2 linked regions of the Herbiconiux aconitum genome follow. The protein of the gene in region 1 interacts with the protein of each later gene in a pairwise test. Links are inferred from orthologs where the notes say so. Each region holds a gene or a part of one and is shown in the gene's direction. Other genes may lie near its edges. The genes, in order: eno and rpe.

Region 1 (14,372 bases):
AAGGTGAAGGAGCCCATCATTCCGATGACGCTCTTCAAGAACCGCACCTTCTGGCTGGCGGTCATCGCCAGCATCTCGGTGGGCGTCGCGATGTTCGGCACCAGCGTCTTCCTCAGCCAGTACATGCAGCTGGCGCGTGGCAAGACACCGACCGAATCGGGCCTGCTCACCATCCCGATGATCGGTGGTGTGCTGATCTCGAGCATCGTGATCGGCCAGGTGATCAGCCGCACTGGCAAGTGGAAGCGCTACATGGTCACCGGTTCGGTCCTGCTCACGATCGGCCTGGCGCTGATGGGCACGATCCGCTACGACACCAGCTTCGTCCTGGTCTTCCTCTTCATGTTCGTGATGGGTTCGGGCGTCGGCATGGTGATGCAGAACCTCGTACTGATCGTGCAGAACGCGGTCGATCCGCGCCAGATCGGCACCGCCAGCGCCTCGGTCGCCTTCTTCCGCAGCCTCGGTGGAACCATCGGTGTGAGCGTGATGGGCGCTGTGCTCGGAAGCCGCATCACGACGCTCGTCACCGACGGCATCGTGAAGATGGGCATCGACCCGGCCCAGGCCGGCAATCTGGGCGACGGCGGCATCCCGAATCTCAGCACGCTGCCGGGCCCCATCCGCACCCTGGTGGAGTCGGCCTACGGCGAGGCCGTCGCGGATGTCTTCCTGCTGGCCGTTCCGCTCGCCATCATCTCCATCATCGCCATCTCGCTGCTCCCGGCACGCAGCCTCGGCACGAAGACCTCGGTCGAGCAGATCGCCGAAGCGGAGGCGGCGACCCTCGTCGCGGTCTCGGCCGCCGAGATCGCCGGCGACCCCGAAGGCCAGGAGGAGATCGAACTCCAAGCGGCTTCCCAGGCCGCGCCGGGGGAGGCCACGGAGAGGGCGTGAGCACCGCCACTACCCTGGAGGCTGTGACCTCTGACGAACGCGCCGCCGCCCTCCTCGCCGTGGAGGGCGAGATGGCGCGAATCGTGCGGGCCGTGCGCATCACGCTGCTCGAGACGGCCGCGCGTTTCTCGCCCGAGATCCAGCCATCGGGGTATCTGGTGCTGCGCCAGATCGTGGCCCACCACCCCACTCCGCCGGGCGCGATCATCGCGAGCGTCGGCATGGACAAGAGCGCGGTGAGCCGCCAGCTCCGCATCCTCAAAGACCTCGGGTTCGTCACCAGCGTGCCCGATCCCGACGACCGGCGGGCCAGTCTCTACGCGCCGACGGCCGAGACGGTCGAACGGATGGGGAGCATCCGCCGAGACGTGCAGGCGGCCTACGCCGACATCCTCGACGACTGGAGCGAGAACGATCTCGAGCAGTTCGTGCGCTTGCTGGGCGCCTTCAACGACGGCATCGAGCGACGATGACGACGCGCACCACCGACGCGACGATGAGCACGCGGGAACGACCATCTCTGCGCGAACGCAAGAAAGTGGAGACGCGCACCGCCATCCACGAGGCGGCCCTCCGCCTCGTGGCCGAGAGCGGCGCCGGGCAGGCATCCGTCGACGCGATCTGCTCGGAGGCCGGTGTCTCGAGCCGCACCTTCTTCAACTACTTCCCGTCGAAGGTCTCGGCCATCGTGGGATTGTCGGCATTCGTGGTGACGGATGCGCAACGCGAGACGTTCCTGCGCGGCGCGGGAGAGAAGGGGCTGGTTCGCGATCTCTGCACCCTCGTCGGCGACATCATGGACTCCACGGCGCGCGACGGGGTGGATCGCGCGGCCCTGCGCGAGCTGCTCGCACGCCGTCCGGAGCTCGCCCCCGACGTGATCAAGCTCGCGTCGGAGCTGCGGCTGCAGGTGATCGCGCTGACCGAAGAGCGCACCACGCCCGAGCGCGCGCAGCTCGCGGTCACCCTCGTGATGTCCGCTGTCGACTGCGCGCTGCACCGTCCGCTCGACGCGGACGACGACGCAGAGTTCACCCGATGGTTGTTCGACGCCGTCATGACCATGCAGGCCCTCGCCCGCGAATCGTTAGACTAGCCAGCGGCGGGCGCACGGTCAGCGCTCCCATCTTGCCTGAACGAATGTGTTCGAAAACCTGAGGAGAAACCACCCGTGGCACTCATCGAAGCCGTTGGCGCTCGTGAAATTCTTGACTCCCGGGGTAACCCGACCATCGAGGTCGAGGTGCTTCTCGAAGACGGCGTCGTCTCGCGCGCCGCTGTTCCGTCCGGCGCCTCCACCGGCGCCTTCGAGGCGTACGAGCTGCGCGACGGCGACAAGGGCCGCTACCTCGGCAAGGGCGTGGAGAAGGCCGTCGACGCCGTCATCGACGAGATCGGCCCGGCGCTCGAGGGCTTCGACGCCGCCGACCAGCGCCTCGTCGACGCCGCGATGATCGCGCTCGACGGCACCGAGAACAAGAAGCGTCTCGGCGCGAACGCCATCCTCGGCGTGTCGCTGGCCGTCGCCCGCGCCGCGGCCGACTCGGCCGACCTGCCGCTGTTCCGCTACGTCGGCGGCCCCAACGCCCACACCCTGCCCGTGCCGCTGATGAACATCGTCAACGGTGGCGCGCACGCCGACACCGGTGTCGACATCCAGGAGTTCATGGCCGTGCCGCTCGGCGCCGAGACCTTCTCCGAGGCGCTCCGCTGGGGTGTCGAGACCTACCACTCGCTCAAGTCGCTCCTGAAGTCCAAGGGCCTCTCGACCGGCCTCGGCGACGAGGGCGGCTTCGCTCCCGAGCTCCCGAACAACCGCGAGGCGCTCGACTTCATCCTCGAAGCCATCCAGCAGGCCGGCTTCACTCCGGGCAAAGACATCGCGCTCGCGCTCGACGTCGCGGCCTCGGAGTTCTACGACAACGGTGCCTACACCTTCGAAGGACAGCAGCGCTCGTCGCAGGAGATGTCGGCGTACTTCGCCGACCTCGTGGCGAACTACCCGCTGGTCTCGATCGAAGACCCGCTGAACGAAGACGACTGGGACGGCTGGGCACACCTCACCTCCGAGATCGGCTCGAAGGTGCAGCTGGTGGGCGACGACCTGTTCGTCACCAACCCCGCCCGTCTGGCTACCGGCATCGCCCGCGGCACCGGCAACTCGATCCTGGTGAAGGTCAACCAGATCGGCACGCTCACCGAGACGCTCGACGCCGTCTCGCTCGCCCAGCGCTCCGGCATGACAGCGATCCTCTCGCACCGCTCCGGCGAGACCGAGGACACCACGATCGCCGACCTCGCCGTCGCCACGGATGCGGGTCAGATCAAGACCGGTGCGCCTGCCCGAAGCGAGCGCGTCGCGAAGTACAATCAGCTCCTGAGGATCGAAGAAGAGCTCGCCGAGGCGGCGGTCTACGCCGGTCGCGGCGCGTTCCCTCGTTTCTCGGCCTAGGCATTCCTCGCCTCGGAGTCGATCGAAGGTAGTTCTCATGCGGCAGCGCACATCGAAGGCCCGGCCCGTTCGGGTGCCGGTGGCGCTGCCGCAGAACTCCGCGGCGGGGGGAGCTCCGCCGCCCGGTAACTGGCTGCGGAGCATCCGGTTCTCCGGATTCACGGTGCTCATGTTCGTGGTGATCGTGATGTTCGTCATCATCGTCGCGCCGGGCCTTCGGCTCTACATCGAGCAGCGGCAGGAGCTCGCCGCGCTGCAGGCCGAGGTCGACGCGAAGTCGGAGCAGAACAATGATCTGACCTCGCAGATCGCCCGCTGGAGCGACCCGGCCTACATCAAGGCCGAAGCCCGCGACCGCCTCTACTACGTGATGCCGGGCGAGACCAGTTTTCTCATCATCGACGACGTGCCGAGCGCCGGATCGACGGATGCGCCGGTGAGCGACTCCATCAGCACCACGAACGTCGACTGGCTGTCGTCGCTGTTCGCCTCCGGCATGACCGCCGGGCTCTCCACCCAGACACCCGAAGAACTCCAGTCGAACGGAACCGTGCAATGACCACCCCGCCCTTCGAGCCGGCCAGCGAGCACGACCTCGCTGTCGCATCCGCTCAGCTCGGGCGGCCGGTGCGTAACGTGCTGGGCATCGCGGCGCGCTGCGTGTGCGGCAACCCGACCGTCGTGGCCACCGCGCCGCGCCTGGCAGACGGCACACCGTTCCCGACGCTCTACTACCTGTCGCACCCGGCGGCCACCGCCGCGATGAGCGACCTCGAGGCCGAGCACGTCATGGTCGAGCTGCAGGATGCACTCGTCGACGAGGAGCTGTCGGGCGCCTATCACGCCGCTCACCAGGCGTATCTGGCCGATCGTGCGTCGTTCGGCGATGTGGTGGAGATCGCGGGCATCTCCGCCGGTGGCATGCCCACCCGGGTGAAATGCCTGCATGCCCTCGCCGCGCACGCTCTCGCTGCCGGCCCCGGCGTCAACCCGATCGGCGACCTCGCCTTGGCGCGAGGCGACTGGTCGCCCGAGGTCTGCGAGTGCGTCGACTACCTGATCGACGCCTGATGCGACGGCGCCGAATGCAAGGGGGTCGGCCGTTCCTCTTCGTCGGCGCGTTCGCTGTGGTGTGCGTCGTGGGCATCGCGCCGATCGGCTCCGTGCAGTCGGCGCGCGCCGACTCGATCCGCGACATGGAGTACTGGCTGAGCGACTACGGCTTCAGCGCGGCCTGGAACACGACGCGCGGGGCGGGAGCGACGGTCGCGGTGATCGACACCGGGGTCGACGGCAGCGTCGCCGAGTTGCAGGGCGCCGTCGTCGACGGAACGGATGTCTCGGGCATCGGTTCGGCGAACGGCCAGACCCCGGTGGGCGAGAGTTCAGAACACGGCACGATGGTGGCCTCGCTCATCGCCGGCCGCGGAACCGGCCCCGGGAACGGTGTGATCGGCGTCGCCCCCGAAGCGTCGCTGCTGTCGATCTCGGTCGCCCTGGGTGCCGGGTCGGTGGACTCCGACGAGCAGATCGCGCACGCGGTGCGCTGGGCGGTCGACCACGGTGCCGACGTGATCAACATGTCGCTCACCCGCAACAGCCTCGATTGGCCGCAGAGTTGGGACGACGCGTTCACCTACGCCTTCGACCATGACGTCGTGGTGGTGGCCGCGGCGGGCAACCGGGGGAGCGGCACCACCGAGGTGGGTGCGCCCGCCACCATCCCCGGGGTCGTCGCGGTCGCGGGGGTCGACAAGGCGGGGGAGGCGAGCTTCGACGCCTCCTCACAGGGCATCACCATCGCCGTCGCGGCACCGAGCGAGCAGCTCGTCGGCGTGGTGCCGGGCGGAGGATACGTGCTGTGGGACGGCACGAGCGGCGCAGCACCTCTGGTGAGCGGGCTCGCGGCCCTCGTGAAGTCGGCCTATCCCGAGCTCACCGCCGACAATGTGATCAACCGCATCATCGCCACGGCCGAACCCCAGGGCGACCCCGTGCCGGGGCCGATCTACGGCTACGGTCTAGTCGATGCGGAGGCCGCGGTGACGGCATCCGTCGACCCCGTCTCGGCGAATCCGATCGGCGACCTGGCGGCCTGGATCGCCACCTACCGCCCGGCGTCGGGAGGCGGATCGCTCGACTCGCTGCTCATTCCGCCGCCACCGCCCGCCCCGAACGGAGCGGAGACGGGCACGAGTGCCCCGCCTCGGGCCGCTGATCGGCCCGAGGTGTACACTCTCATCCATTGGGCGGTGCCGCTGGGGCTCCTGCTCGGGTTCCTCATCCTGATGGCGACGTTCGCCCTCGGGGCGGTCTCGCATTTCAGAGGGCTGCTTCGCAAGTAGTAGATTGTATGAAGGCCCCCCTACCTAGGAGATCGTTTCACTGTGCCCAAGATCCTCATCGTCGGCGGCGGATACGCCGGGTTCTACACCGCATGGAAACTCGAGAAGTGGCTGAGGTCCGGTGAGGCCGAGGTCACGGTCGTCGACCCGCTGCCGTACATGACGTACCAGCCCTTCCTTCCCGAGGTCGCGGCCGGATCGATCGAGCCGCGCCACGCGGTGGTCGGCATCCGTCGTCACCTGAAGAAGACGCGGGTGGTCGCGGGCAAGGTCACCGGGGTGAATCACGACGCCAGGACGGCGACGATCGTTCCCGCCGCCGGTGAGGCGTGGGAAGAGAGCTACGACCACATCGTGATCACGGCCGGTGCCGTCTCGCGCACCTTCCCGATCCCGGGGGTGGCCGACGAGGCCATCGGGCTCAAGACGATCGAGGAAGCGACCGCCATCCGCGACCGCATCCTCACGAACTTCGACAAGGCGGCTCAGCTGCCGGCCGGCCCCGAGCGGGATCGCCTGCTCACCGTGGTGGTCGTCGGCGGCGGATTCGCGGGCATCGAGGTGTTCGCGGAGCTGCGTTCGTTCGTGAGCGCCCTCGTGGAGACCTACCCCGAGATCGACTTCGAAGACACGCACTTCCACCTGATCGAGGCCATGGGCCGCATCATGCCCGAGGTCAGCATTCCCACCTCGCTCTGGGTCATCAAGAACCTGGCGGAGCGCGGGGCGCAGATCCACCTCGACACCCAGCTCAAGTCGGCTGTGGGCGGCGTGATCGAGCTGTCCACCGGCGAGAGCTTCGAGTCCGACCTCATCATCTGGACGGCCGGGGTCATGGCGACTCCCGACATCAAGCAGTACGGTCTTCCGCTCGAAGAGCGCGGGCGGCTGCGCGTGCGCGCCGACCTGCGGGTCGAGGGCGACGACGGCATCGTCGAAGGCGCCTGGGGTGCCGGCGACGTGTGTGCCGTGCCCGACCTCACCGGCGGCGGCGTCGGCGGCTTCTGCGTGCCGAACGCTCAGCACGCGGTGCGCCAGGGCAAGCTGCTCGCGAAGAACATCGTCGCCGAGCTGCGTGGCGAAGGCGTCAAGGACTACTTCCACAAGAACATGGGTGCGGTGGCCGGTCTCGGTATCGGCATCGGTGTGTTCCAGTCGGGCAACCTGGCCATCAAGGGTCTGCCGGCCTGGTTCGCACACCGCGGCTACCACGGCCTGGCGATGCCGTCGTGGGAGCGCAAGTTCCGTGTCATCTGGGGCTGGGTGAACAACTTCTTCCTGGGTCGCGACAACGTGTCGCTGGAGGCTCGCGTGCACCCGCGCGCCGAGTTCGAGAAGTTCGCGGCGCGTCCGCGTCCGGCAGCCCCGGCTGTCGAGGCCTCGACTACCGCGGCGCCGGCCGCACCGGCTGCTCCGGCGAATCCTCAATTGCCCGGTTCGCACTCCTCGGAGCCGTCCGCGACAGCCGAGGTGAACGGCGTCGCCGCCACCGACTCGGCACCGGATGCGCCGAAGGAGAAGGTCTCCCGTCCGCGTGCGAAGGCCGCTTCGAAGGCCTCAGCGCCCGCCGGCGAATAGCCCGCACGATCACGTCGCACGCCGCGCATCCGCTGTCCGAACAGGGCTCCGGATGCGCGGCGTCGCCGTTCCTCGACGGGGCACCGATACGATGAGGCACCCGCCCCCATAGCCCAATTGGCAGAGGCAGACGACTTAAAATCGTCACAGTGAGGGTTCGAGTCCCTCTGGGGGTACTGGCGGTCGAGGCCCTCCTGAACATCGCGCATTGTGTGTGATGTGCGCCTCGACCACGCGGCCTACCGTTTCTCCGAACTGAGGAGAACGTGATGACCATTCAATCGACGGTTTCAACGGATACGGTCGCGTCACTGTCGACGCCCGACCACATCGAGAGCCGGATCGGCCGGCTCGAGTTCACCGATGGCGCGCCGACCGCCGCGACGGCGGAGTTGCTCTACGACCACCTCGACTTCGTGCGCGCCGTCGAAGCGTTCATCAACGCCTTTCCTGGGGCGTCGGTGACGGCAGTCCGCCGCGGCCTCCACTCCGTCGGGGTGGAAGACAATTCGGTCATCATCTTCTCCGACCTCATGGACTCGTCGTCGCTCTTCCTGACAGCGAACTGCGACACCGTGTACGCCGTCGGGGTCCTCGACCTGACGAAGGGCCCCATGGTGGTCGAGGTGCCGGCGCTCGCGGCGCCGTCGGGGATTCTCGGCACCGCCGACGACATGTGGTTCCGGTGGATCACCGACATGGGACTGCCCGGGCCGGACCGGGCCGCCGGTGGCAGTTACCTCTTCGTCGGGCCGGACTACGACGGTTCGTTGCCGGACAGCGGCTTTCACGTCTCGCAGGTGCGCACCAGCCGCATGCTGTTCTTCCTCCGCGCCTTCCTGATCGACAACGACCCGAGCGTACCCGCGCAGGTTCTGCGCGACGGCCTGCGCGTTCACCCCTACACCCCAGGCGGCGTCGGCACCGCTGTCGGCACATTCCTGCGCGGCGAGGCACCCCTCGGGCAGGCAGCGCCTGCTCCGGAGACGCGATTCGTGGAGGGGTCGGGACTCGCGTTCAACACGATCCCCGCCAACGACTTCAGCTACTGGGAGCTCATCAACGAGCTCGTACAGGATCAGCCCGTGGGCTCCGGCGACCCCGAACTGCTCGGTCTCCTCGCCTCCATCGGCATCTCCAAGGGCAAGGAGTTCGCGCCGGATGCGCGGATGCGCAAAATCCTGGAAGAGGCGGTGGTGGTTGGAAACGCCACCGCTCGAACCATCGCGATCTCGCCCCGCGAGGAGGAGGGCTGGGCGTACTACCCCGGTTCCGGATGGATGAACCCGCTCTTCACATCCGGATACGACTTCCTCGCGCCACCACCCGAGATCACTCCCGAGGGTGCTGTCCCCGTGCCTAGTGACGGCGCGCGGAAGCTTAACGGCCGCATCGCCTGGTTCTATCCCTACACCGGAGTCACCCCGGCGATGTGCATGCGCCTGACCGGGATCGGGTCGCAGTACATCTTCACGATGCGCGACGGCGACAAGGAATTCCTCGACGGCGGGCGCGCGTACAAGCTGACCCTGCCGCCGGACATCCCTCAGAGCCGGTTCTGGTCCGTCATGGTCTATGACCGTCAGACACGGTCGATGCTGAAGACCGGCCAGCCCAAGCCCGACCTCAGCAGCCAGTTGGGCACCGTTGCGCAGAACGAGAACGGATCGACCGACATCTACTTCGCCGCGGATGCGCCCGCCGGTAAGGAATCCAACTGGTTGCAGACGGTTCCCGGCAAGGGCTTCTTCGTCATCCTGCGCCTCTACAACCCCCTGCAGCCGTTCTTCGACAAGAGCTGGCGGCCCACCGAGATCGAACGGATCTGATCGCAGAGGAGCACGACATGCCCACCCGCACGTCGACCTGCACGACGGAACCGGGCGCTGGGCAACTGGGCGACCGCACGCGGCCTGCCCTGATTCAGGTCATGACTCGGGACACTCCTCAGACAGTGTCGCGCCGAGGGAGCCCAGCGCCGTGCTCAGCGCGCGGAGCGACGTGACGATCTCGGGTGCTTTCGCCTGGAGGGTGTCGGTCGTCAATCCGCTCATGGCGGTCTGGACGGCGGAGAAGTCGGTCTTGACCTGCTCGACCGCCGGCTGGAGCTCTGCTGTCGCTGATGCAATGGCGGTGTCCAAAGCCGCTTTGGTGTCGGCTGAAGCAGCCTCCAATGCGTTGAGCCCATCCTGAAGCGGCTCGACCTCGGTGAGGCTTTGGACCGACGACTTGAGCTCGGCGGCGTCCGAGCACGCTGCGGCCGCGTCCGGGGAGGGGCTGGACGGGCTTGAGGACGCTGGGGTGGTCGGTTCGTTTGAGCCCGTCGAACTGCAGCCGACCAGGAGCGCCCCGGCTGCTATGACGAGCAGTGGCCATCCGAATCCTCGCTTGCCCTGAGCTGTGGTCATAGAGCAAGCGTGCGCCGCATGGACGGCAACAGCATCACCCAGAGCACGTGACTCCTGCGTCGATCACCTCCTTCGCACAATGGCGATGAGATCGCCTCGGCGGTGTTCATGCGATGTGAGTGACGTTTCCCCCCAGGCGCGCTGCTTGCCTTGCTGGGTACGCGGCAGCTGATCCGGAGGAGCCTGCGATGTCCACGAGCTGACCAGTACTCGACCGGAGAGGAGGACCAGGTGCTCTGGAAGAAGCCGACCTGGAGATACGGTACGACGCGGGGCAAGACGGTGTCGGGTCGCCATCGCAACGCGCGCGTGATCGGCACTGCCGCTTCTCTCAGCCAGACCATCACCTTCTCCGTTCTCTCCTGGGCTGTCATCCTCGGCCCAGCGACGGCGGAACCGTGACCGAGCCCGGCCCATCGAGACTTTCGTCGGCACGGCGACGGCGCCTGATCCTCCGGGGGCTCCTGCGCGCAGTGGTGTCGACGGCGGTCCTGGTCGCGGCGTATTTCGCAGTTCCGTTCGCCCTCATCGACGCCGTCCCCATCCCCGTCAGCCTCGTGGTCGCGCTCGTCGCGTTGCTCTGTGTCACGACCTGGCAGTTGCGAGCGATCACCCGGGCAGTACATCCGCGCGTGCGGGCGATTCAAGCGCTCGCCGTGACCGCCCCGCTGTACCTTCTCCTGTTCGCGGCGTCGTACTTCCTCATGTCGAGCGCCGACGTCGAGAACTTCACCTCGGGCGCTCTGACACGGCTCGACGCGTTGTACTTCACTGTCACGGTCTTCGCGACAGTCGGTTTCGGGGACATCTCTCCCGCGAGTCAGATGGCGCGCCTCGTCGTCATGGTGCAGATGGTCATGAACCTGCTCGTGCTGGGCGCTGGCATCCAGGTGTTCGTCGGTGCCGTCCACCGAGGAAGTCGGGGCCAGGCACCCGGGTCACCCCCGGACGTCGCCGAGGAAGAGTGACTCGAGCATCACTTCCACATCGCGATCTCGTGCCTCTGGATCTTTCTGGGGGTACGCGAGCGCTACGATGAGCGCATGTTGGGGATCTGGACGCTCGTGCTCTCGCTCGTGGTGCTGGCCGGCGGCATCGCCGCGACCGCCATCGCCCTGCGGAGCGAGAACCAGATCGCGATCATGGTCGCTCTCGACGCCGCCGTGCTGAGTGGTGTGGGAGTGCTGCTCAACGTCTTCTCGGCCGGCGAACTCCAGCTCACCGGAATCGTGTGCTTCATCGTGATCCCGGCCGTCGCAGCTGCCGCCGGCGCTCTGCTCGGACGCTTCCGCCCGACCCCGCGGCTGCGCTACGAGTCCACTCAGCCGGCGGCTCGCTGACCTCTCCGAGCGAGTCCCGAGGCGAGACTCCGGGCGGCGATCTACTGGGCGCGCTGGAAGGCCGACTTCGGGGCGCTCGACCCCGCACCCTGCGTCTCGAATTCGTCGACGATGTTTCCCGAGGCGTCGAAGCGCCAGCCGAGCACCCGCCAGCCCTGCACGGTCACTTTCATCGCCACGCCGTTGACGCTCGCGGTGCTCGGGAGATCGAGTGGGCCCTCGAAGAACCAGTACTCCGCGGCGGCGAGCTCCTCCGGTGTCTCGATCACCCGTCGGTCGGTCGTGGTGTAGAGGAAAGTGTCGGCTGGGTGCTCCTCGAACACGGCCAGTTTGTCGCCGCACAGCAGCGCCCGATAGGGCGCCAGCGCGTCGGCCTCGGCCTGAGCGGCACCGGAGATGCGCGCCTCGGCTGCCGCGAACATCGCGTCGATCCGCTGCTGCACGCGCTCCACGGTGACGGTCTCCCCGTCGATCGTGACGGCATGCTCGCTCGGGACGGTCATCACGCGGTGTCGGAGCTCGGCGTATCCCGTCCTCTCCGACAGCGCACCTTCGGCTTGGAGCACCTGCCCGTAGTCGAAAGGCGGCCGCCTTTCGAGAAAATCGGCCTCCCAGGTGGCGAGGAGTCGCTCCGCCCGATCGACGAAGGCCTGAAGGGCGCCGGCCGTCTCGTCGTCGAACTCCGGGGCCGGGGCGACCGAACGCTCGATCCGGCGGGCGTACACCGCGTCGATGCCCGACCAGTCGGCCGCTGTCACGGCATCCCCGTAGAACGCCGAGCCGCCGCCCGCGCGCCACGGTCCGTCGAGCGATCCGTGCACGGCGGCGTCGACGAACAGGACGGGGCCGGTCGCCGGGTCGTCTTCGATGGCACCCACGGCCACCATCCGCCCGTCGGCGACCTCGAAGTCGATCACCCGCGCGACCCCCGAATCCCGCAGGAGCTTCACCTGATAGCCTCCGTCGTGCTCGTCGAGCAGGTGCCAATCTCCACCCCACGCGGAGTCGCGGAGATTGTTCCAGCCCCTCACCCGGTCGAAGACGACGGCGATCTCCTGCCCGACCACGGTGCCGTCGTTGGCGGTGAAGGAGTGACGATTGTCGACGAACGACGCCGCGGCGATCCGGCGACCCTCGTAGAAGCAGTGTGCTTCGAGCCGGTAGGTGTCGACATGACCCTTGAGGAACATCGTGGCGGTGAGCCGGGGAGCGTCGTATTCGTCGACGACGTCGAGGCAGAGCAGCGCGAGATCCAGGGTCCAGTCGTTGTCGATCGCATATCGCTGCTCGCCATCGAGCGAGACCGCCGTCAGCGCGCCGATGTGAAGCACGTCATCGACGCCGTCGAGCTCGGAGACGATCCGCAGCGTGAAAGCGACGACCCCGGGTTCGGGCAGATCGCCACCGTCCATCCAGCGCTGCAGATCGATCGCCGTCGTCTGCTCCGCGTCGAGTTCGGGCACGGGAACCCGATGCTCGAACCACGGCGCCCCGTCGGGTCGACCGACCGTCCACACCAGTTCGGCACCGGCGGGAGCCGGCCCGCGCAACGGCACCCTCAGCCGAGGATGCCAGCCCTCCGGATGGAAGTTCCCGAACATTCCTGCGCTCGCGCGCACCCCATGCTTGATCATTGATGTCATTGAGGAATGATCACTTAAACGGGTTCTCACCGCAAGTGATGCAGAATGCGCGCGATCGACGTAGCGTGGCGCGTAACGGTGCCGCGGTCCGTACTGTTGTGGGAGCATGGAACCGAGAGCGCATGCTCACGAGGGTGACGCGGTGCAGGGGAGACGAAGATGTCGCAATCCCGGATGACGACTGTCGCCCTTATCGACGCCGATCCTGCGGCGCTGGCCACGAAGGTTGCCGCTCTGTCGTCGGTGCCGGGCGTCGAGTTGCGCATCGAAGCGGTTTCGCTCGGCCAGCTGCTGACGCATCCCGGGTTTCCGCCCGACGTCGTGGTGATCGAGCAGCGCGAGGGCGAGCGGGTCTCCGTGAACTACAAGATCCGGGTCTGCCGCATCGCCGAAGCGCGCGTGATCGTGATCTCCGACGATGGGCACGAGCTGGCACCGGATGTGAGCCAGCTGATGACGACGGTGAAATCGTTCGCTCAAGCGGTCGCGCTCATCGCATCCTGAACGCCGCCGGATCGGTGTCGGTCACCGGTCATAGACTCGGATCATGACCATTCCCCTCCGCTTCGGCTACAAGGCGTCAGCCGAGCAGTTCGGCCCGACCGAGCTGCTGAAATATGCCGTGCTGGCCGAGCAAGCCGGTTTCGACTCGGTGTTCGTCTCCGACCATTTCCAGCCGTGGAACCACGAAGGCGGCCACGCGCCCGCGGCGATGCCGTGGCTCGGCGCGCTCGGTGCCCGCACCGAACGCATCCTCATGGGCACCTCCGTGCTCACCCCCTCGTTCCGCTACCACCCCGCCGTGGTGGCGCAGGCTTTCGGCACGCTCGGCGCGATGTTCCCGGGGCGCGTGATTCTCGGAGTCGGGAGTGGCGAGGCGCTCAACGAGGTAGCCCTGGGCATCCCGTGGCCCGAGGTGAAAGAGCGTTTCGCGCGTCTGAAAGAGGCGATCACGATCATCGAGACGCTCTGGAGCGAAGACCGGGTGACCTACGAGGGTCAGTTCTTCCGCACGGAGAACGCCACGATCTACGACAAGCCGGAGACGCCGGTGCCGATCTACATCGGCGCGTCCGGGCCGGCCGCGACCCGCCTCGCCGGGCGGATGGCCTCCGGGTTCATCACGACCTCGGGCAAGGCCCGCGAACTCTACACCGACACCCTGCTGCCGGCACTCGCCGAGGGGATCGAGAAGGGCCACCGGTCACCTGATGACGTCGACACCTTGATGGAGATGAAGGTCTCCTTCGACCACGACCGGGAGCGTGCGTTGCAAGACACCCGTTACTGGGCGCCGCTCGCCCTCACCCCCGAGGAGAAGATGGCGGTCGAAGACCCGATCGAGATGCAGCGGCTCGCCGACGCCCTTCCGATCGAACGCACGGCGGCGCGCTGGATCGTGTCGACCGACCCCGACGAGCATGTGGATCGCATCGAGTCCTACCTCGATCTCGGCTTCCGGCACCTCGTCTTCCACGGGCCCGGCGCCGATCAGGAGCGATTCATCCGGCTCTACGGAGAGGAGATCCTGCCGCGCCTTCGTGCACGCCACGGGTGAGTTCGGCGAACCAGACCCGGCTGGCCTCGAGCGAGGTCCAGAGCCGGTCGGCGCGCACCTGGCCGTAGCGGCCGGCCTCGAAGACGAGGCGTTCACGCACCCAGCCGATGGGCTCGCGGCGGGAGTCGCTCTGGTCGAGCACGAGCCAGTA
Region 2 (14,373 bases), 540 kb from region 1 along the record:
CTTCGCATCCAAGCGGGCCCGCCAGATCAACGACTACTACGCCGACCTGCACGAAGGCAGCCTGTTCGACAACGTCGGACCGCTCGTCGACTCCACCATCGACGACAAGCCGCTCTCGGTCGCCATGCACGAGATCAACGAGGACAAGCTCGTCGTCAAGCCTGCAGCGCCGATCGAGTAGAGCCTCCGGGCCGATCAGCACCGCACACGCAGTCAATTGAACATCGTCGTCGGAATCACGGGTGGCATCGCGGCCTACAAGGCCGTCAATGTCATCCGTGGTCTCGTTCTGGCCGGTCACGACGTGCACGTGGTGGCGACCGACGCCGCATTGCGCTTCGTCGGCCGGCCGACACTCGAGGCCATCTCCCGCAACACCGTGAACACCGATCTCTACGAGGCGGTGGCCGAGGTGCGGCACGTCGCCATCGGGCAGGCGGCCGATCTCATCGTGATCGCCCCGGCGACGGCGAACACCATCGCCAAGCTCGCGGCCGGTCTCGCCGACGACCTCCTCGGCAACACGGTCCTGGCCTCGAAGGCCCCGCTCGTCATCGCCCCCGCGATGCACACCGAGATGTGGCAGAACCCGGCGACGGTGGCGAACATCAGCACCCTCCGCTCGCGTGGGGTGCATCTCATCGGACCGGTGAGCGGGCAGCTCACCGGAAAAGACGCGGGGCCTGGGCGGATGGCCGAGCCCGACGACATCGTGCGCGGGGCGCTGACCGTCGCGGAGTCCGCATCCGGTGTTCCTTCTCCCGCGCGTGACCTCGAAGGCCGTTCGGTGCTCGTCACGGCCGGTGGAACCCGGGAGCCGCTCGACCCGGTGCGGTACATCGGCAACCGCTCCAGCGGTCGCCAGGGCATCGCCATCGCCCGGGCCGCCCGGGCCCGCGGTGCGCGGGTGACCCTGATCGCCGCGCACGTGGAGGTCGACCTGCCCACGGGCATCGACGTCGTGCGCGTGGAGACCACTGCCGAGCTGCTCGAGGCGGCCACCACGGCGGCACCCTCGCACGACCTCGTGATCATGGCGGCCGCCGTGGCCGACTACCGGCCCGTCACCGTCTCCGACGACAAGATCAAGAAGGCCTCGACGGGAGAGCACCTCACGCTCGAACTCGTGCAGAATCCCGACATCCTGGCCACTCTCTCGCACGCCGAACGGAACGGCCGGCTCATCGTGGGGTTCGCCGCGGAGACCGCGACCGACCGCGACGACCTGATCCGGCTCGGCCGCGAGAAGATCGCCCGCAAGGGCTGCGACTTCCTCGTGGTCAACGGGGTCGGCTGGACCACCGGTTTCGCGCAGGACGACAACACCGTCACGGTGCTCGACGCATCCGGCGCTATAGTTTTCGAGGCATCGGGCAGCAAAACGTCGGTGGCCGATGACATCCTCGGAGTGTTCGCCACCGTCCTAACAGGAGCAGAATGACCTCTCTTCGCCTTTTCACATCCGAATCCGTCACCGAGGGTCACCCCGACAAGATCTGCGACCAGATCTCCGACAGCATCCTCGACGCCCTCCTCACGGTCGATCCGCATTCCCGGGTCGCCGTGGAGACGCTCGTCACCACGGGCCTCGTGCACGTGGCCGGCGAGGTGACGACGAAGGGGTACGTCGAGATCCCCGCGATCGTGCGGGAGAAGATCACGTCGATCGGCTACACCTCCTCCGACGTCTGGTTCGACGGCCGCTCCTGCGGCGTCTCGGTGTCGATCGGCGGGCAGTCGCCCGACATCGCGCAGGGCGTCGACAACGCGTTCGAGACCCGTGAGGGCTCCTCCGTCGACGAGGTCGACCGGCAGGGCGCGGGCGATCAGGGCATCATGTTCGGCTATGCCACCACCGAGACCCCGCAGCTCATGCCGCTGCCGATCTGGCTGGCGCACCGGCTCTCCGAACGGCTCGCCGCCGTGCGCAAGGAGGGGGTTCTCGACTACCTCCGGCCCGACGGCAAGACGCAGGTGACCATCGGCTACGACGGCGTCGTGCCGAAGTCGGTCGACACCGTCGTGCTCTCCACGCAGCATTCGCCGAAGGTGGGGCTCGACCAGTTGCGGCACGACGTCGAGGCCACCGTCATCCGTCCCGTGCTCGACGCGGCCGAAGAAGGCGGGCTGAAGCTCGACTCCTCCGACGTGCGGGTGCTGATCAACCCGACGGGCATCTTCGAGATCGGCGGGCCGCAGGGCGATGCCGGACTCACCGGGCGCAAGATCATCGTCGACACCTACGGCGGGGCCTCGCGCCACGGCGGCGGCGCATTCAGCGGCAAAGACCCGTCGAAGGTCGACCGCTCGGCCGCCTACGCGATGCGCTGGGTGGCGAAGAACGCCGTGGCCGCCGGGCTCGCCTCGCGGCTCGAAGTGCAGATCGCCTACGCCATCGGCAAGGCGGCACCGGTCGGGTTCTACGTCGAGAGCTTCGGCACCGGCGTCGTCTCCGACGAGGTGATCACCGACGCGTTGCGCAGTGTCTTCGACCTGCGGCCGGCCGCGATCATCGAGGACCTCGACCTTCTGCGACCGATCTACGCCCGCACCGCGACCTACGGCCACTTCGGTCGCGAGCTGCCGGAGTTCACCTGGGAGCGCCTCGATCGGGTCGAGGAGATCCGCGCCGCCGCAGGCCTGTAACCGTGGCCGGCGAGGGCGCGCCGGGCGAACAGGTCCCGGACGGCACGGCTCGGGTGGCGCGGGTCATGCTCGAGTCGCCTTTGCCTCAGCTCGACCGGTTGTTCGACTACCTCGTGCCCGCCCCGCTGGCGACCGACGCGCGCCCCGGCGTGCGGGTCAAGGTGCCGTTGCGTTCGGCCGGGCGCACCGCACGCGGATACATCGTCGAGCTCTCCGATCTCGCTGCGCGGGGTGACTACGGCGGGTCGCTGAGCGAGATCGACGAGATCGTCTCGCCGTTGCCCGTGCTCGCCCCCGAGGTGTGGGCCCTCGCGCGAAGGCTCGCCGATCGCGCTGCCGGGAGCGCCTGCGACATCGTGCGGCTGGCGATCCCCCCGCGCTTCGTGCGGGTGGAGAAGGCGTTCATCGCGCGGCAGGGCGGAGTGTCGGCGGCGGCGGGTGTGGCCGGTGGTGCGGACTCGGCCGGGGGTGCGGACTCAGCCGGTGGTGCGGCATCCGTCGACCCCGTCGCATCCGTCGTTCCCGGCTCTCTGGTCGGTTTCGACCTCACGGGGTACTCGGCGTCGGACGCCGCCCATCTTGCCGCGCCGGGCGCTCGAGCCGCGATCGACGCCCTGGCCACGGTGGTGCCGGTGCAGACCGCCGACGGCATCGACCACACGGTCGGGCACTGGGCGCTGACCGTGGCGGAACTCGCCGCCGCTGTCTTCCGCGGCGGGGAGTCGGTGATCGTGGCGGTGCCCGACTACCGCGACCAGATCTCGCTCGAGCAGGCGTTGTCGCACCTCGGCGTGGGCAACGCGGTGGTACCGCTCGACGCCCGCCAGGCCCGCAACGACCGCTACGCGCACTTCCTCACCGCGCTGGATGGCGCACCGCACATCGTGGTGGGCAACCGCTCGAGCATCTACGCACCGGTGTCGCGGCTCGGCCTCGTCGTGATCTGGGACGAGGGGGATTCGCTGCAGAGCGAGCCCCACGCACCCTATGTACACGTGCGCGACGCGGCCCTCGTGCGCCAGGAGCAGTCCGGCTGCCGACTCGTCTTCGTCGCGCATTCGCGCAGCACCGAGGTGGAGCGTCTGGTCGAGCTCGGCTTCCTGCACCAGGTCTTCCCGGCGCCCCGTTACCTTCCGCGCGTCGTTCCGACGGCGGAGCAGGACGACGCGGATGCCCCGCAGAACGCCGCGCGCATCCCCTCCGCCGCGTGGCAGGTGGCGCGCAAGGGCCTGGAGTCGGGTCCCGTTCTCGTGCAGGTGGCGCGGCCCGGGTACGCGCCGGTGCTGGCCTGCCAGACCTGCAACGCCCCGGCGGCCTGCACGGTGTGCGGCGGGCCGCTGCACGTCGGGCGCGCCGGGCAACGACCGTCGTGCACCCTCTGCGGGGCGATCGCGGCCAACTGGACCTGCTCGCACTGCCAGGGCACCACCTACCGCTTCGCCTCGATCGGGGCCGGGCGCACGGCCGACGAACTGGGCCGTGCCTTCCCGGGTGTGCGGGTGATCGTCTCCGACGGCGAGCGCACCGTGCTCACGGTCGACGCCCGCCCCGCTCTCGTCGTGGCGACCCGCGGGGCCGAGCCCATCGCATCCGGTGGCTATCGAGCGGTGCTGCTGCTCGACGGTCCGCGGATGCTCGCCCGCGAGTCGCTGCGGGTGGCGGAAGACTGCCTGCGCTGGTGGTCGAATGCGATCGCGCTGTCGGCTCCCCGTGCGACGACCGTTCTCGTCGGCGTGGGCGGGGAGCTCGCGAAGGCGCTCGTGACCTGGCAGCAGGAGTCGGTGGCCGGGTCGGAGCTCGCCGACCGTCGGCGACTCCGCTTTCCCCCTGCGGTGCGGATCGCGACCATCACGGGGGCGGCCGACACGGTCGCCACCGCGCTGGCAGACCTCCGGGCGCTCATCAGCGACGAAGAATGGGCGAAGATGGACACACTGGGTCCGGTGCCCGCCGATGACGGGAGTGTGCGCGCGATCGTGCGCTTCGACTATTCGGTCGGGGGTGCCGTCGCCCGGCACCTGCGTGCCCTCGTCGTGAAGAACGCGACGAGCAGACGGGCGAAGGCCGGGCGTGGCCCCGGCTACCGGCCCCCACCCACGCTGCGCGTGCGGTTCGACGATTCGGAGATCATGGAATGAGAGTCGTGTTCGCGGGAACCCCCGCCGTCGCGGTGCCCAGCCTGCAGACGCTGGTGGCCCGTCACGAGGTCGTGGGGGTGGTCACCCGGCTCGACGCCCCGATCGGGCGCAAACGCGTGCTCACGCCCTCTCCGGTGGCTGTGGCGGCCGCGGAGGCGGGCATCCCGGTGATCAAGGCGAACCGGCTCGACGACGACGTGACGGCGCAGATCGCAGCGCTCGACGCGGAGCTCGGCGTGATCGTGGCCTACGGCGGTCTCGTGCGCGAGCCGCTGCTGAGCACACCGCGTCTCGGCTGGATCAACCTGCACTTCTCGCTCCTTCCGCGCTGGCGGGGCGCGGCGCCGGTGCAGTGGACCGTGATCTCGGGTGACGCCGAATCCGGCGCCACCGTGTTCCAGCTGCGGCCGGGCCTCGACGACGGTCCGATCTGGTCTCTCGCGTCGACCCCGGTCGGCCCGCATGAGACGTCGGGGAACCTGCTGTCGCGACTCTCGACCTCGGGCGCGGAGCAGCTCGTCGACACCGTCGACGGGATCGCCTCCGGGCGTCTTTCCGCTCACGAACAGGAGGGGACGGTGACCTTGGCGCCGAAACTCACCATCGACGATGCACGGCTCGATTTCACGGCGGGGCTCGACGAGGTCTACGCCCGGCTGCGCGGCGTCACGCCCGAGCCCGGCGCGTTCACCGAGATCGACGGTGTGCGCGTGAAAGTGCTGGATGCCTCGCCCGCTCGTGATCGCCCGCGCCTCGACCCGGGGGTCGTGGTCGCCGAGGGGCGGCACGTCTACGTCGGAACCGCGGGGAGCCCGCTCGAACTCCTGACCGTGCATCCCGCCGGCAAGAAGCCGATGGCGGCCGCCGACTGGTGGCGGGGCTCCGGTGCGGAGCGGATGGTGGCGCGATGAGCGGCACCGGGCGCGACTCCGGGCGAGGTTCCGGCCGCGGCTCGGGCCGGAGCGGACCGGGGGCCGGGGGGCCGCAGCGACGCAAGCCCGCCACCCCCTCGCCGAAGCCGGGCCCCGTGCAGCCGGCGCGCCGCATCGCGCTGGAGGTGATCACGGCGGTTCGTGCTGACGACGCCTACGCCAACCTGCTGCTGCCCTCGAAGATCGCCGCGGCCCGTCTCGACACGGCCGACGCCGGCCTCGCGACCGAACTCACCTACGGCACCCTCCGGCTCCGCGGCTACTACGACCGGGTGATCGAGCTCGCCTCCGGCCGCCCGATCGACGAGATCGACGGTGCAGTGCGCGACGTGCTCGAACTCGGCTGCCACCAGATCCTCTCGATGCGCGTCGCGCAGCACGCCGCCGTGAACGAATCCGTCGAACTCGCCCGGCAGGTCGCATCCCGCTCGGCGACCGGCTTCGTGAACGGCGTGCTGCGGGGCATCACCCGCACCCCCGCCAGTGAATGGCTCGAACGGGCGATGGATGCGGCGACCGACGACGACCGGCTCGCCGTGGCCGCCTCGCATCCGGCCTGGGTCATCCGGGCGTTCCGTCGTGCCCTGACAGCCGACGGTGTTCCCGCGGCCGAGCTGCCCTTCCAGCTCGACGAGTTGCTCGAGGCCGACAACACGCCCGCCCGCCTCAGCCTCACGGCTCTGCCCGGTCTTCTCGAACGGGAAGCGGTCGGGCACGGCACGGAGCCGTCGCCGCTGTCGCCGATCGGCCTGCTCGCGCCGACGGGAGATCCCGCCGCCATCCCCGCCGTGCACGAGGGCACGGCCCGGGTGCAAGATGAGGGATCGCAACTGGCGGCCCTCGCGCTCACCCGCTCCCGACCGATCGCTGCGGGGGAGCGGTGGCTCGACCTCTGCGCCGGCCCGGGCGGCAAGACCGCGGTTCTCGCGGCGGAAGCGCGGCTCGGTGGTGCGACGGTGATCGCGAACGAGCCGATCGCGGCTCGAGCCGGCCTGGTGCGTCGCGCGGTCGCGGCGATTCCGGATGCGCCGGAGGTCTGGGAGCGCGACGGCACCACCATCGGCACCGACGACCCCGAGTCATTCGATCGCATCCTCGTCGATGCGCCGTGCACCGGTCTCGGCGCTCTACGCCGCCGGCCCGAGGCACGGTGGCGCAAGACCCCCGGCGACGTCGCTGCGCTGGTCATCCTGCAGCAGGATCTGATCGACTCCGCCGTCCGAGCGCTCAAGCCCGGCGGCCTGCTGGCCTACGTCACCTGCTCGCCGCATGTCGGCGAGACCCGAGGCCAGGTGCAGGGTGCCCTGCGCCGTTGGAACGGGGTTCTCGAGCAGGTCGACGCCCAAGAGGTGCTGCGATCGGTGACGGAGGGTGCGGTCGTGCTGGGCGCTCCGGATGCGGCGGTGCAGCTCTGGCCGCATCGCAACAACACCGATGCGATGTTCGTGGCGTTGTTCCGCAAGCTCTGACTTCTCCACCACAATACGGGCGGCCCGAAGCGCCCTCCACAGATCGCGGCTGGTCGCGTTCTTCGACGCGTCTTCCCGAGATCGTGGAGACATGACCACCAAGATCATTCCGGCCCAGATCGCCGCCCAGATGCCCCACCGCTCCGACTTCGACATCGTGGAGTTGGTGAGTTCCCTCGTGGGCGAAGCCATCCGCCGTCAGTGCTGGCTGATGTTTCTCGACGAGGAGCATCGTCCGCTGCCTCTGATCGTGCCGTATGCGGATTTCGACCTCGATCCACCCGACGACGAGATCGCGAAGTACGGCGCGCTGGCCTGCGGCATGGCGCGCACGACGGGCGCGGCGAGCATCCTGCTCACCTGGGAGCGGCCGGGAGGGTCTGAACTCGACGACGCCGAACGCAGCCTGCTCTCGGCGGTCTCGGGGGCGATCGCCGTCGGCGGTGTGCCGGTGCGGGCGCGCCTCCTCAGCTTCTCCGACGGGGTGCGACTTCTGCCTGAGGAATCGTCATGAGCGTGATATCGTCGGTTTCGGCGAAGGGAGCCATCACCACCGACATCATCATCTCCGACCTGCCCGACGACGTGATCGCGGCGCTCGATGCCATAGCCGAGCGCGTGGCGATGACGCGAGAAGACTTCATCACCGCCGTGCTGTGGCGCGAAGCCCGCAAACCGCTACTCACCGAGGCGGAATACGAAGAAGCACGCGAGGCATTCGCGCGGTTGGCCTGGATGCTTGGCGATGCTCACCAAGCGAGTCCCTGATGGGTGTCCACTGGCTGATCGACACTTCAGCGCTCAGCCGACTCTCCAGCAGCCTCGACGACCGGACATGGGTCGATCGAATCAAACGTGGACTGGTGGGCGTCTGCACCGTGTCCCGCCTCGAGATGGGTTTCACTGCCCGGTCGGCATCGGACTGGGAGCGAATCACGTCGACATTCCCGGTGACGGGTCTCGTACTCGAGCTGTCGACGCCGGCGATTGAGGTGCGAGCTGTGGAGATCCAGAGGTTGCTGGCCGAGCGCGGACATCATCGCGCGGCGTCTGTGGTCGACGTTCTCACCGCGGCTACCGCGGAGATCTGTCGGCTCACCGTGCTGCACGTCGACAAGGACTTCGAGCTGATCGCCGACGTGACCGGGCAGCCGGTCGAGCGGCTGGCTGTCGGCAACGGTGTCGACGGTCAGACCCCGCGGGCGAGCGGGCGGTAGGGTCGGATCGTGGTAGTGCGCATCAACCCCAGCATCCTGGCCGCCGACTTCGCGAACCTCGAAACCGAGCTCGGCCGCATCTCCAACGCCGACCTGGCGCACGTCGACGTGATGGACAACCACTTCGTGCCGAACCTCACCATCGGCCTCCCGGTGGTGGAGCGGCTGCAGCAGGTGTCCCCGATCCCGCTCGACCTGCACCTGATGATCGACGATCCGGGTCGCTGGGCACCGCTCTACGCGGAGACGGGCGCCTACTCCGTCACCTTCCACGCCGAAGCCACGACCGATCCGGTCGCCGTCGCCCGTAGCCTCCGTGAACGAGGAGCCCGTGCAGGCATCGCCATCAAGCCCGGCACCGAGGTCGAGCCCTACCTCGAACTGCTGCCCGAGTTCGACCTGGTGCTCATCATGACCGTGGAGCCCGGGTTCGGCGGGCAGTCGTTCATGGCGGGCACCATGCCCAAGCTCGGCCGTCTCGCCGAGGCGGTGAAGACCTCCGGGCTCGACATCTGGATCGAGGTCGACGGCGGCATCAACGACGACACGATCGCGGTCGCGGCCGACGCGGGCGCCAACACCTTCGTGGCCGGCTCGAGCGTCTTCGGCGCCGAGAGCGCAGCCGCCCAGGTCGATCACCTGCGTTCGCTCGCGGCCCGGCACACCCACTGACACCGGTACCCTTGACAGGTGAAGACTTTCGACGAGCTGTTCCTCGAACTCTCCGCCAAGGCGGTCGAGCGCCCCGAGGGCTCACGCACCGTTCGTGAACTCGACGGTGGCGTGCACACGATCGGCAAGAAGATCGTCGAAGAGGCCGCCGAGGTGTGGATGGCTGCCGAGTACGAGTCGGCGGAGAACGCGGCCGAGGAGATCTCGCAGCTGCTCTACCACCTGCAGGTGATGATGCTGGCGAAGGGTCTGACCCCGGCCGACATCTACCGACATCTGTGAACCGAGCAGTAGACGATCCCGATACCTTCTCTTCTCTCTGAAAGACCTTCCATGCTCAAGATCGCGGTGCCCAACAAGGGTTCCCTGTCCGAAACCGCCGCCCAGATGCTCGCCGAGGCCGGCTACGTGGGTCGGCGCGACCCGCGGGAACTGGTCGTGCTCGACCCCCGCAACGACGTCGAGTTCTTCTACCTGCGCCCGCGCGACATCGCCACCTACGTCGGCTCCGGCGCACTCGACGTCGGCATCACCGGCCGCGACCTGCTGCTCGACTCCGAGTCGACGGCCACCGAGACGGCTGCGCTGAACTTCGGCGAGTCGACCTTCCGCTTCGCTCGCCCCGTCGGCACCGCGATCGAACTGGCCGATCTGCACGGCGCCCGTGTCGCCACCAGCTACCCCGGCCTGGTCGGCGCGTTCCTCGCCGGACACGGCATCACCGCAACCCTCATCCGACTCGACGGCGCGGTCGAATCCGCCGTGCGCCTCGGGGTCGCGGATGCGGTCGCCGACGTCGTCTCCACCGGTTCCACCTTGCGCACCGCCGGTCTCGAGATCTTCGGCCCGGTCATCCTGGAGTCCACCGCCGTGCTGATCAGCTCGGGAACCGAGCACCCTGGCGCCGCCACCCTGCTGCGCCGCCTGCAGGGCGTGCTGGTGGCCCGCCAGTACGTGCTGATGGATTACGACGTGCCCGTCGTCAACCTCGACGAAGCCGTCGCGCTGACCCCGGGCATCGAGTCGCCCACCATTTCGCCCCTGCACGACCCCGAGTGGGTCGCGGTGCGCTCGATGGTGCCGCGTTTCGACACCAACCACGTGATGGACGAGCTCTACGCCGTCGGCGCGCGGGCCATCCTCGTCAGCCCGATCCACGCCGCGAGAATCTGATGTCGCTCGCGGTACGCGTCATCCCGTGTCTCGACGTGGCGGGCGGCCGCGTGGTGAAGGGTGTGAACTTCGAGAACCTGCGCGACGCGGGCGATCCGGTGGAGCTCGCCGCCCTCTACTCCGCGCAGGGCGCCGACGAACTCACCTTCCTCGACGTGACCGCCACGGTCGATGCCCGCGAGACGATGTATGACGTGGTGCGCCAGACCGCCGAACAGGTGTTCATCCCACTCACGGTCGGCGGGGGAGTGCGTTCCACCGACGACGTGGCCCGACTCCTCGCCCACGGCGCCGACAAGGTGGGCGTGAACAGCGCCGCCATCGCACGCCCTCACCTGCTCGACGAGATCGCCGACCGCTTCGGCGCCCAGGTGCTCGTGCTCTCGCTCGACGTGAAGCGCACCGAGCCCAGCGACTTCGTGCCTTCGGGCTTCGTGGTCACGACGCACGGCGGCCGTCGCGAGACCGAGTTGGATGCGCTCGCCTGGGCGCGCCAGGCCATCGAACGCGGCACCGGCGAACTGCTGGTCAACTCGATCGACGCCGACGGCACGAAAGACGGCTTCGACCTCGAACTCATGAGCCTCATGCGCGAACTGAGCTCGGTGCCGGTGATCGCCTCGGGCGGCGCAGGTAAGGTGGAGCACTTCGGCCAGGCTGTGGCGGCCGGCGCCGACGCGGTGCTCGCGGCATCCGTGTTCCACCTGCGCGAGATGACAGTGGGCGACGTGAAAGACGAACTGAGAAAAGAAGGGGTGGTCGTGCGATGAACGACGTGGATGCCGTGCTCGAGCGGGCGACGTTCGATTCCGCCGGGCTGCTGCCGGCGATCATCCAGCAATGGGACACCAAGGAGGTGCTCATGCTCGGATACATGAACGCCGAAGCCCTCCGCCGCACGCTCACCGAGGGGCGGGTGACATTCTGGTCGCGCTCCCGCCAGGAGTTCTGGCGCAAGGGCGACACCTCCGGCAACGTGCAGTACGTGAAGAGCGCCGCCTTCGACTGCGACGACGACACACTCCTCGTGCAGGTCGACCAGATCGGCGCTGCCTGCCACACGGGGGCCCGCCGTTGCTTCGATGTCGACCCGTTGGAGCCGGTCGTGGGGCAGCCGGTCGTGGGTTCGCCCACGACCTGAAATACTCGTAAGACCATGACTTCCACCTCACAGAACTCGACCACGCGTGCCGAGTTCGGGCAGCTGCATGCGAGTCACCGGGTCATCCCGGTGATCCGCGAATTGTTCGCCGACGGGGAGACACCGGTAGGCATCTACCGCAAACTCGCCGACGGCCGCCCGGGCACCTTCCTGCTCGAATCCGCGGAGCAGGGCGGCATCTGGTCGAGGTTCTCGTTCATCGGCGTCTCGAGCTTCGGCGTGCTCACCGAGAACGACGACCACGCGGTCTGGCTCGATCTCGGCCTGCCCGAGGAGCGCGCCTTCCCGGCCGGCCTCCCCGCCGGCCCGTTGGAGGCGCTCAGTGCGCTCTACGAGCTGTGGAAGACGCCGGCCGTGGCGACGCATCCGCCCCTCACCGGCGGACTCGTGGGCTTCATCGGCTGGGAGTCGGTGCGCCAGATCGAGCGTCTGCCGAACCGGCCACCGGCCGACTACCGGATGCCGAGCCAGGGTCTCTCGTTCGTCTCCGAGATCGTCGTCGTCGACCACAGCAACGGCACGCTGCAACTGCTGGTGAACGTGCTGACCGACGACGGCACGGATGCCGACACGCTCTGGACAGCCGCTCAGGCGCGCCTCGACGAGCTGCAGAATGCGCTCGCCCAGCCGGCCGAGGCGTGGCTCGCGACGGTCGATTTCGCCAGCACCGCCGATCCTCGCCACCGCACCGAGCGCGATGACTTCCTCGCCGCCGTCGAGGTGGCGAAGGAGCACATCCGTGAGGGCGACATCTTCCAGGTCGTGGTCTCGCAACGCTTCGAGCTCGACGTGGTGGCGCATCCGCTCGACGTCTACCGGGCGCTGCGCACGCTCAACCCGAGCCCGTACATGTACCTGCTGAGCCTCGTCGACACCGACGGAACGCCGTACGAGATCGTCGGATCGAGCCCCGAGGCTCTCGTGAAGGTGGAGCGCGGGCGGGCGCACACGCATCCGATCGCCGGTTCGAAGCCGCGTGGCGCCACCCCGCAAGAGGATCTCGATCTGGAGCACGAGCTGCTCGGCGACCAGAAAGAGAAGGCGGAGCACCTGATGCTCGTCGATCTCGCGCGCAACGACCTGCTGAAGGTGTGCGAGGCCGATTCGGTCGAGGTCACCGAGTTCATGCGGGTGGAGCGGTTCAGCCACATCATGCACATCGTGTCGTCGGTCGAGGGGCAGATGCGCGACGGAATCGACGCGATCGACGTCTTTCGGGCGACCTTCCCTGCCGGCACGCTGTCGGGCGCGCCGAAGCCGCGTGCCCTCGAGATCATCGACGCCCTGGAGCCCGCCCAACGCGGTCTCTACGGGGGAGTCGTGGGCTACTTCGGCTTCGGCGGCGACGCCGACCTCGCCATCGCGATCCGCACGGCGACCATCCGTGACGGCGTGGCGCACGTGCAGGCGGGCGGCGGTCTGGTGGCCGACTCCGACCCGGCGAGCGAGTTCCAGGAGTCGCAGAACAAGGCCGCGGCGCCCCTGCGAGCGGTGGCGGTGGCGAACGCGATGACGAGAGTGCGCTGATGAGCACGGATGCGCCGGGCGCGACCTCAGGCGACACCGGTGCTGCAGGCGCCTCGGGCGGCACCGACCCGGCTCGCGCCGACACCGTCCGCTCCGGGCGGCGTCTCAAGGCCCTCGCCATTCTGGCCGTGCTCGGTCTGAGCGCCCTCACCTTCCTGGCCTGGTCGCAATCCTGGGGCACCCTCACCATCGTGGCCGGCACCACCAGTGCGGCGACGCTCGACGTTCCGGGCTCCGTGGCTGCGCCTGCGCTCTCGGCTCTCGCCCTCGCCGGGATCGCCTTGGCCGGTGCCCTCGCGATCGCGGGCCCGATCATCCGGATCGTGCTCGGAGCGCTCGAGGTGCTGCTCGGCGCGAGCGTGCTCGCCTCGGCTGTCGGCGCAGTGACCGATCCGGTCGCCGCCGGCGCCTCGGTCGTCACGACCAGCACCGGCGTGGCGGGCACGCAGTCGGTGCGCGATCTCGTGACCGTGAGCACCACCACCCCCTGGGCGGCGGTGACCGTGGCGCTCGGCGCCCTGATGATCGTCGCGGGCGTGTTCGTGATCGTCACCGTGCGGCGATGGCCGCAGGCGAGCCGCAAATACCAGGCCGTCGCCTTCGAGGGCGCCGACGGGCAGCGCAGCGCCGATCCGGCCGACTTCTTCGACGACGAGCCGGTCGACTCCACGGAGACGAGGGCGGATGCGCCGTCTGCTCCGCCCACCTCGACGAGGCCTCCCGCGACGACGGCCCGGGATGCGGCGGTCGACGATTGGGACAACCTGACGCACGGCACCGACCCGACCCGCTGAACCCGACACGGGGGCAAGACCCCGGTAGACTTTCCTCGTACCTCCACCCGTGAGACAGGAAGCGATCGATGAGCTCTGACGTTGAAGAACTAGGCGAAGGCCACTCTCCCGCCGCATGGACGGCCGTCATCGTGGCACTCGTGGGAATCGCGATCGGCACCGTCGCCTTCGTTCTCGACGTGCAGTGGCTCGTCTGGGCCGCCGCCGGGCTCACGCTCGTCGGCTTCATCCTGGGCTGGGCGCTCGCCCGCGCGGGTTACGGCGTCAACGGGTCGCGCACTCAGCACAAGGAGCACTGACTCCGTGCTCGCCGATCTCGTAGCCGGAGCGCTCGAGGATGCGGCGGATCGGCAGGCCACGCGCGGCTTCGACGTGGTCGAGGCTGCGGCAGCCGCGGCTCCGCCCGCTCTCGATGCCCTCACCTTCCTCGCGCCCGCCGAGCGGGTGAAGATCATCGCCGAGGTGAAGCGCGCGAGTCCCTCGCGCGGCGCCCTCGCCACCATCGCCGACCCGGCCGAACTGGCCGCGCGTTACGCGGCCGGAGGGGCCGGCGCCATCAGCGTGCTGACCGAACAGCGCAAGTTCAAAGGCTCTCTCGCCGACCTGGAGGCGGTGCGCGCTGCCGTCGACATCCCGGTGCTCC

What was found.
Region 2: the proteins of eno (region 1) and rpe interact in binary tests that used the Escherichia coli proteins (3 or more experiments, as listed by UniProt). The link is inferred for Herbiconiux aconitum from one-to-one orthologs.

Annotation. Positions count from the first base shown.
Region 1 is NZ_JANLCM010000002.1:238,693-253,064, forward strand. Bases 1,244-4,208 are described here. They hold eno (phosphopyruvate hydratase), read left to right. Parts: upstream 1,244-2,068; coding sequence 2,069-3,349; downstream 3,350-4,208. Other genes in these bases: N1027_RS12670 (MarR family winged helix-turn-helix transcriptional regulator), read left to right, coding at 1,244-1,370; N1027_RS12675 (TetR/AcrR family transcriptional regulator), read left to right, coding at 1,367-1,993; N1027_RS12685 (FtsB family cell division protein), read left to right, coding at 3,387-3,908; N1027_RS12690 (DUF501 domain-containing protein), read left to right, coding at 3,905-4,208. Outside these bases: N1027_RS12665 (MDR family MFS transporter), read left to right, coding at 1-897; more of N1027_RS12670, read left to right, coding at 894-1,243; more of N1027_RS12690, read left to right, coding at 4,209-4,420; N1027_RS12695 (S8 family serine peptidase), read left to right, coding at 4,420-5,694; N1027_RS12700 (NAD(P)/FAD-dependent oxidoreductase), read left to right, coding at 5,737-7,272; N1027_RS12710 (DUF1254 domain-containing protein), read left to right, coding at 7,542-9,101; N1027_RS12715 (hypothetical protein), read right to left, coding at 9,201-9,680; N1027_RS12720 (hypothetical protein), read left to right, coding at 9,912-10,082; N1027_RS20150 (potassium channel family protein), read left to right, coding at 10,079-10,648; N1027_RS12730 (hypothetical protein), read left to right, coding at 10,724-11,020; N1027_RS12735 (hypothetical protein), read right to left, coding at 11,062-12,663; N1027_RS12740 (hypothetical protein), read left to right, coding at 12,838-13,167; fgd (glucose-6-phosphate dehydrogenase (coenzyme-F420)), read left to right, coding at 13,211-14,221; N1027_RS12750 (hypothetical protein), read right to left, coding at 14,166-14,372. UniProt on the Escherichia coli protein: Catalyzes the reversible conversion of 2-phosphoglycerate (2-PG) into phosphoenolpyruvate (PEP). It is essential for the degradation of carbohydrates via glycolysis.
Region 2 is NZ_JANLCM010000002.1:780,734-795,106, reverse strand. Bases 7,277-10,242 are described here. They hold rpe (ribulose-phosphate 3-epimerase), read left to right. Parts: upstream 7,277-8,411; coding sequence 8,412-9,074; downstream 9,075-10,242. Other genes in these bases: hisG (ATP phosphoribosyltransferase), read left to right, coding at 9,408-10,242; N1027_RS15225 (phosphoribosyl-ATP diphosphatase), read left to right, coding at 9,093-9,356; N1027_RS15235 (PIN domain-containing protein), read left to right, coding at 8,136-8,402; N1027_RS15240 (hypothetical protein), read left to right, coding at 7,696-7,953; N1027_RS15245 (hypothetical protein), read left to right, coding at 7,277-7,699. In the rest of the region: rpoZ (DNA-directed RNA polymerase subunit omega), read left to right, coding at 1-181; metK (methionine adenosyltransferase), read left to right, coding at 1,438-2,646; N1027_RS15260 (primosomal protein N' family DNA-binding protein), read left to right, coding at 2,712-4,784; fmt (methionyl-tRNA formyltransferase), read left to right, coding at 4,781-5,695; N1027_RS15250 (RsmB/NOP family class I SAM-dependent RNA methyltransferase), read left to right, coding at 5,692-7,185; more of hisG, read left to right, coding at 10,243-10,247; imidazole glycerol phosphate synthase subunit HisF, read left to right, coding at 10,247-11,017; hisI (phosphoribosyl-AMP cyclohydrolase), read left to right, coding at 11,014-11,388; N1027_RS15205 (anthranilate synthase component I), read left to right, coding at 11,404-12,936; N1027_RS15200 (Trp biosynthesis-associated membrane protein), read left to right, coding at 12,936-13,730; N1027_RS15195 (HGxxPAAW family protein), read left to right, coding at 13,799-14,029; indole-3-glycerol phosphate synthase TrpC, read left to right, coding at 14,034-14,373. UniProt on the Escherichia coli protein: Catalyzes the reversible epimerization of D-ribulose 5-phosphate to D-xylulose 5-phosphate.